DNA from 2 places in the Leptolyngbya sp. O-77 genome. Region 1 is predicted to be linked to the other one. Evidence: predicted binding sites of a transcription regulator. Region 1 holds the regulator's gene; the other holds the start of a gene.

The links. The regulator NtcA, encoded in region 1, controls nitrogen genes in cyanobacteria. The targets are predictions, from matches to a motif close to TTTGTANNNNNNNNTACAAA.
Region 2: a site for NtcA is predicted at 1,709-1,728, ahead of O77CONTIG1_RS19715 (ferredoxin--nitrite reductase). Genes of this name have one in related genera too.

What each region holds. Positions count from the first base shown of each region.
Region 1 is NZ_AP017367.1:1,182,965-1,186,381, forward strand. Features, by position in the region: gene O77CONTIG1_RS05045 (DUF3084 domain-containing protein) at 1-911, opposite strand, end outside; gene ntcA (global nitrogen regulator NtcA) at 1,170-1,841, opposite strand; gene fabI (enoyl-ACP reductase FabI) at 2,314-3,090, shown strand; gene O77CONTIG1_RS05065 (tetratricopeptide repeat protein) at 3,176-3,417, opposite strand, start outside.
Region 2 is NZ_AP017367.1:4,677,412-4,680,828, reverse strand. Features, by position in the region: gene O77CONTIG1_RS19715 (ferredoxin--nitrite reductase) at 1-1,520, opposite strand, end outside; gene O77CONTIG1_RS19710 (HEAT repeat domain-containing protein) at 1,844-3,268, shown strand.

The DNA of each region.
Region 1 (3,417 bases):
TCCACCTGGGCGTTGGTAATTTGAATCACCTGCTTGTCTACATTCACCGTGCCCGGTTGGATGCGCTGGCTGGCAAAACGGTTAGCCTCTAGCAGGAGGCGATTGACCGCGCTGGGGGCAGCCTCTGGGGTAATGACACGCACCACGCCGGAGGCCATGGGCTGGTTTCTCAGCACCGCCACACTGCCCTGGCGCAGCCCTTGAAATTCGCGCTCCAGGGTTTGCACTTCTGCCAGCAGAGCGCTGCGCTGGGCTTCGAGATCATCGAGTTGCAATTCTTTTTCGCGGATTTGGGCGGTGCGTTCGGCAATCTGGCGATCGCGCTCGGCTACGTCTCGGTCGCGCTGGGCAATCTGCCGCTGGCGATCGGCCTGGAGTTGCTGAATTTCAGCACGAAGCTGGGTGGCCTGCTGGGATACGTCCGTGAGCAATGTCTGTGCCTGCTGATAGTTGGCAGCGACTTGGCTCAACTGCGACTGGGTGCTTTGCAATTCCTCGCGGGTGCGGGTTTCCTGGGCGATCGCCGTTTGTAGAGACTCGTTGGTGCGGCGCAGGCGGCGCTGGGCAGACTGCTGCTCTCGTTCGGCGCGATCGCGCTGTCGCTGCACTTCGGCGGTTTGCTGCTGCGCTTGGTTTAGTTCTGCCAGCGCTGCGTCTCGCTCCTGCTGCACATCTTCTAGCTCAAACACACCCGTTCGCAGTTGGTCATCGACCGCAAACAAAATGCCAAAGGTCATCGCCGAGATGAGAATCCCCGTCATCACGGTGATCAGCGTGGCAGTTTGACGGGGACGCAGGCCAAACAGACTGAGGCGAGCCTTGCCCACCTTCATCCCAAGGCGATCGCCCACCGTGGCCACCACAGCCCCCAGCACCAAAATTGCCGCAATCAAGACCAGCCCGGTGGTCATCGCCGATAAAACTCACACTCAGCTACACCATACTGCAATTGTGCCGTTGAAAGGCGTAGCTCACAGTCGCCTGCACACCGCAACACCGCAAAACGCCTCCACAGGTTGGCCCCCGCAAAACGCCTCCACAGGTCGGCCCCCGCCAGGACTTTTGCCGCATTAGGCGAGCCATCGACCTGAGTCCTGTTTTCATAAGCGTCCTAACGCTAGGTACGCTCTCTCAACCCTGACCGCTATCCAAATCTCTAAGTAAAATCTCTAAGTAAACTGCTGACTCAGCGCCACTGGGTTATAAACCGTGATCTTCTTCTTGTGAATAGAGATCATTCGATCCTGGCGCAGGTCACCCAGCAGGCGCGTTACCGTTACGCGGGTCGAGCCAATTGCTTCGGCGATCGCCTGGTGAGACAGCTTCAGGTCGATCGTGATGCCCTCGGACGTAGGAACCCCAAAATCGCGGCACAAAATTAGCAAAAAGCTGACTAAACGTGACCCCATGTCTCGGTGGGCCAACGTTTCAATCATCATTTCGGTTTGCAAAATCCGAGACGACAGCCCCTTCAGCATCAGCATCGACAGGTCGGGATTTTCCTTTAGCGCCTTTTCGACCTGCTCAATCGGCACTGACAGTAGCTCCACTGGCGTAAACGCGACAGAATGATAAAATCGGTCTGCCTTTTGCCCCGTAATCAGCGACAGTACGCCAAACACGCTATTCTCTCTTAGCAGCGCCACGGTGATTTCTTCGCCTGCCTCATAGACTCGCGACAGCTTTACTGCGCCCTTGAGCAAGAAATAAACCCGCTCAGCCGGATCGCCCGGAAAGAAAATCGTCTTTCCCCGGTCAAAGGTTTCTACCATCGGCGGAAACGCGCTGCCGCTCAATTGGCGAAACACATCTGCTAAAGGCTTTTCATGTGAGGCAACCATACCGTCCGATTCCCAGCGCCCTCAGGGAGCGAATATGACCGAAATATGACCGAGACATGACTGGAACAAAAGATGAAAGCAAAACCCAGATTTTGCCCAAGAGGCGAAAAACCAGGATAAACGCAGTCTTAGAACACTTAAACTAAGTTTGGGGCCGCTTTTTGTATCTAAAAACACGCTTCCATAGGAAGAATGATCGTTTCGATACCAATTTCTGCGTTTGCTCTATCGGTAGACCCGGCTGAGAGAACCCAGACTCTATTCTGGAAACTGGGCGATCGCCCTCAATCCTGCGTTCCAGACAGCATATCGCAATTGTATCTGACAGATACAATTTAGGAAAAAATTTTCCCGTCTCGCCCTCATCTCTTGCCATCTTCTCTTCCCTCGCTTTACCCCACCCTCCCCTATCCGTCCTGCCCCGTTTTTGAGTATTTTGTGAATTGCCCTCGAAATTTGGATGCCGTTACCCATGCTTGACCTCACCGGAAAAAATGCGCTCGTCACAGGCATTGCCAACAATCGCTCAATTGCCTGGGGCATCGCCCAACAGCTCCACAAAGCCGGGGCAAACCTGGGCATCACCTACCTGCCCGACGACAAAGGCAAGCTAGAGAAGAAAGTGGCGGAATTGGTTGAGCCGCTCCAGCCCAGCCTGTTTGTGCCCTGCGATGTGCAAAATGATGAGCAAGTCGAGGCGGCATTTGCCACTGTGCGCGAAAAGTGGGGGCGGCTGGATGTGCTGATTCACTGCCTCGCCTTCGCCAATCGCGACGATCTCAGCGGCGACTTCAGCAATGTTTCCCGCGAGGGCTTTAACCTGGCGCTGGACGTGAGCGCCTACTCGCTGGTGCAGCTTTGCCGCGCTGCCAAGCCGCTGATGACTGAGGGCGGCGCAGTGGTGACGCTGACCTATCTGGGCGGCGTGCGCGTTGTGCCCAATTATAACGTCATGGGCATTGCCAAGGCCGCGCTAGAGATGAACGTGAAATACTTGGCAGCAGAACTGGGCCCGCAAAACATCCGGGTGAACGCCATCTCAGCCGGGCCGATTCGGACGCTGGCCTCCTCTGCCGTTGGTGGCATTTTGGACATGATTCACCATGTCGAAGAAGTCGCGCCCCTGCGCCGCACCGTCACCCAGACCGAGGTGGGCAACACGGCCGCATTCCTGTGCAGCGATCTGTCTACGGGCATCACCGGGCAAGTGCTGTACGTCGATGCGGGCTACGAGATTATGGGGATGTAGGAATGTGGGTCTGCTTTGAGTGTTTTCGAGTGTTTTTGAGCGTTGGATTTTTTGGGGCGCAGGGTGCAAAGCTACTAAACCAGCTCTAGTTTTCCTCAAAGGCGATCGCCACCGGAACAGGCGCAGCATCGGGCACTGCATCGGGGTCAAAGATCGGCGGCGTGCCATTGCGGGTTTTGGTGAGTCGCTGGAGGTGACTAAAGACCTTGCGGGCGTTGGTTTCGTTGCCTTGCTCAGCGAAGAGTTCGAGGGCTTGCTGCAAATCGGCGATCGCCCCAGCGGGGTTGCTGGCACGGGCCAGCCCCCGATAGTAATAGGGGGTGGGCA
Region 2 (3,417 bases), 2.0 Mb from region 1:
GCGCCGAAGTTTTCGATCAGCAGATTCCGCAGGATGGGCTTGAGGTCGTCGCAGGGAATGCCTTTTTGAACACAGGTGCCGAGTTCGGCATGTTTGCCAACTTTGCCGCCCATGTACAAATCCACGCCTTCGGCAGCCTTGCCATCTTTGCGGACTTTGGTGCCCATGAGGCCGATGTCGGCCACCTGGGGCTGTCCGCAGGAGTTGGGGCAGCCAGTCCAGTGGATACGAACAGGGCGCGTGATTTCCAGTTCGGATTCCAGTTCTTTGATCAGCGCCATAGCTCGATTTTTGGTTTCGATCAGGGCGAAGTTGCAGAACTGGGCCCCGGTGCAGGAGACGAGCGATCGCACGAGCAAGCCCGGACTGACCGAAAACTTCTCTAGCAGCGGCTCCTTGAGTAGGGGCGCAACGCGAGAATCGGGCACATCAGGAATGATCACATTTTGCTCAACGGTCAGGCGGATTTCGCCGCTGCCATAGACCTCAGCAATCCGCGCCAGGTCAAACATATCGGGCGCATAGAGCCGACCCACAGGCACATGCAACCCCACATAGTTTAGCCCTGGCTGCTTTTGGGCGTGAATGCCGATGTGGTCGCGCTTGTCCCAGAGGATTTCGTCCTTGGGTGCAGCAGTTTGCAGGGGATATCCCAACTGCTTTTCTACCTCTGCGCGAAACTTATCCATGCCCCACTCGTCAATCAGCCACATCAGGCGGGCTTTTTGGCGATTGGCCCGCAGCCCGTGATCGCGATAGACAATGAGGATGGCTTCGCACAGCGCCACCACGTCTCGCGGATCGACCCAGGCATTGAGCGGCACGGCGGCTTCGCAGCGTTTCGCTGAAAAGAACCCGCCGACCAGCACGTTGAAGCCGAGCTTGCCGTCTTTGTAAGCAGGCACAAAGGCGATGTCGTTGATCTCGGCGTGTACCGAGTTGTCGCGGCATCCGGCGATCGCAATATTGAACTTGCGCGGCAGATTGGTAAACGACGGGTTGCCCTCGCCGTTGTTGGTGATCATGTCTTGCACCTTTCGCACCAGCCCGCGAGTATCAATTAGCTCGTCGGCATCGATGCCCGCCACAGGCGAACCCGTGATGTTGCGGACGTTATCCATACCAGACTGGATGCTGGTCAGCCCCGCCTGCTCAAACCGCCGAAAGATATCGGGAATATCTTCCAGCCGAATGCCGCGAAGCTGGAGGTTTTGGCGCGTGGTAATGTCGGCGTTGCCGTCTTCGCCATAGCGCTCGACGACCTCCGCCAGCACCCGCATCTGTCCGCTGGTGAGAATGCCATTGGGCATCCGCATCCGCAGCATGAACTTACCCGGCGTGACGGGGCGAAAAAACACGCCCATCCACTTGAGGCGATGGTCGCGGTCGGTCTCATTCATCGCTTCCCAGCCCAGACGGGCAAAGTCCTCTAGTTCAGACTTGACCGCCAGACCGTCTTTCTCGGACTTGAGCTTCTCGAACTTATTCAGACTGGTTTCTGCTGGAACGGTACTGGTCATGGCAAGAGACCTTGGATGGAAGAAACTGCGAGCGATTCTGCGGGTAGACCCGCGTTTTTGATTCAACGTTTGGGATAAGAAACCGCGCTAACTAAAACTTGGGTCTACAGAAGGCTTGACCAATGCCGAACGATTCAAGCCTGCATCTCCTCGCATGATTGACACGTTAAGAGCATTGATTTTGAAAATTCGTAGCTTCTGTTACAAAAATTTTCGTCATATGAAATTTACGAATTGCAATAATGCACAACTTGCATAGTGGGTCTGATTCCGGCTCAACAAAACCTGGCGCTTCTGGCTAGAATCCAAGAGCAGTCAAGACATTGACCGCATTTTTCTATCTGGCGGCACAGACAAGTATGGTCAGCAATCCGCGTATTTTATCTGCCCAACAGCAAAGCTCCCCGTTGCTTCAGCAGGCGGAGGATGGGGCGATTCCTGCTGATTGGGAACAGGTAGTGCAGCGGGTACAGCAAGGCTTGGGGCATCTGGAAGAACAGTTGCAGACCCACGGCATCCGTCCCGATCTGACGGAACTAGAAACGCTGAGTCAGTGGGCGATCGCCGTGCTGGGCGAGGGCGATTTTCAGGATCGCTGGGACGTGGCCAAGCTGTTTCCTCGGCTAGAAGCCCTGGCTGCTGAAACGTCAGAGTCTGTTGAGCAACTGCTGCTCAACCCGCTGGTTTCCCTGCTGCAAGACGAAGACGCAGATCCTGACACGCGCTGGTTTGCAGCCCGGATTCTAGGTGAGTTTTCGCCGACCTGCGGTGCTGCAGCGCTGATTGACCTGCTGAAAACATCCTGCACCGAAGACCTTCGGCAGATGGCCGCAACGGCGATCGCAGGCTTTGGCAAAATGGCGATCGCTCCCCTTGTCCAACTGCTCCAGGCTCCGCACACGCGCCTGCTGGCCGTACAAACCCTCGCTCAAATTCGAGAACCCGGCGTGATTCAGCCGCTGATGCAATTGTTGCGCGATCCTGACCCGCAGGTGCGAGCTGCTGCACTATCGGCTATTGGTAGCGCCCGCGATCGCCATATTCCTGACCTGTTAATCACATCCCTAAGCGATTCCTCTGCGGCGGTGCGCCAGGTGGCAGTGACAGAACTGGGCTTTCGCGCTGACCTGCTGCCCGACTATGACCTGGTGAGCTTGATTCATCCGCTGCTGCTGGATGCTAACGCTGGCGTGGGACAGCAGGCAGCGATCGCCCTTGGTCGCCTGGGCACTAATCCTGCTGTGGCTGCCCTCTATCGCGTCGCCCACTCACCCCACACGACCCATCCGCAGCGAATGGCGCTGGTGCAAGCGCTGGGCTGGATCGGCACCCCCGCTGCCCTACACAGTCTGCATCGGCTGGCGCTCCAGTGGAGCGAGGAACCTGCGTCGGCCGCGCTGCTACAGGCCACGATTCAGGCGATGGGTCGGGTCGAAGCCCCGGAACTGCGCTGGCAGGTCGCCCGCTATCTAGTAGAATTGCTGCACACGCAGCGACCCACTGTGCAACTGGCCAGCGTGAAGCAGGCGATCGCCCTCCAATTGGGTAACTTGGGCGATCTCGACGCGCTGGATGCCCTGGTGCAACTAGCGACTGATCCAGATTTAGGGGTAAAGCTCCATGCGATCGCCGCCCTCAAACAGCTTCACCCCGACCAAGGACGGCAGCAGCTCGCAGCACTGTCCAACAACCATCAAGTTTCAGAACAAACCCGGCAAGAAGTGGCGATCGCCCTAGCAGAGTGGTAATCCGATTCTCCCTCTTCCCTCTTCCCTCTTCGTTCTTCCCTCTTCCCTCTTCCCTCTTCCCTCTTCGTTCTTCCCTCTTCCCTCTTCCCCCTTCCCTCCCATCCCGCGGCCGGATTCACTCTGGACAAGGATGTAATTTGGCATGGCCA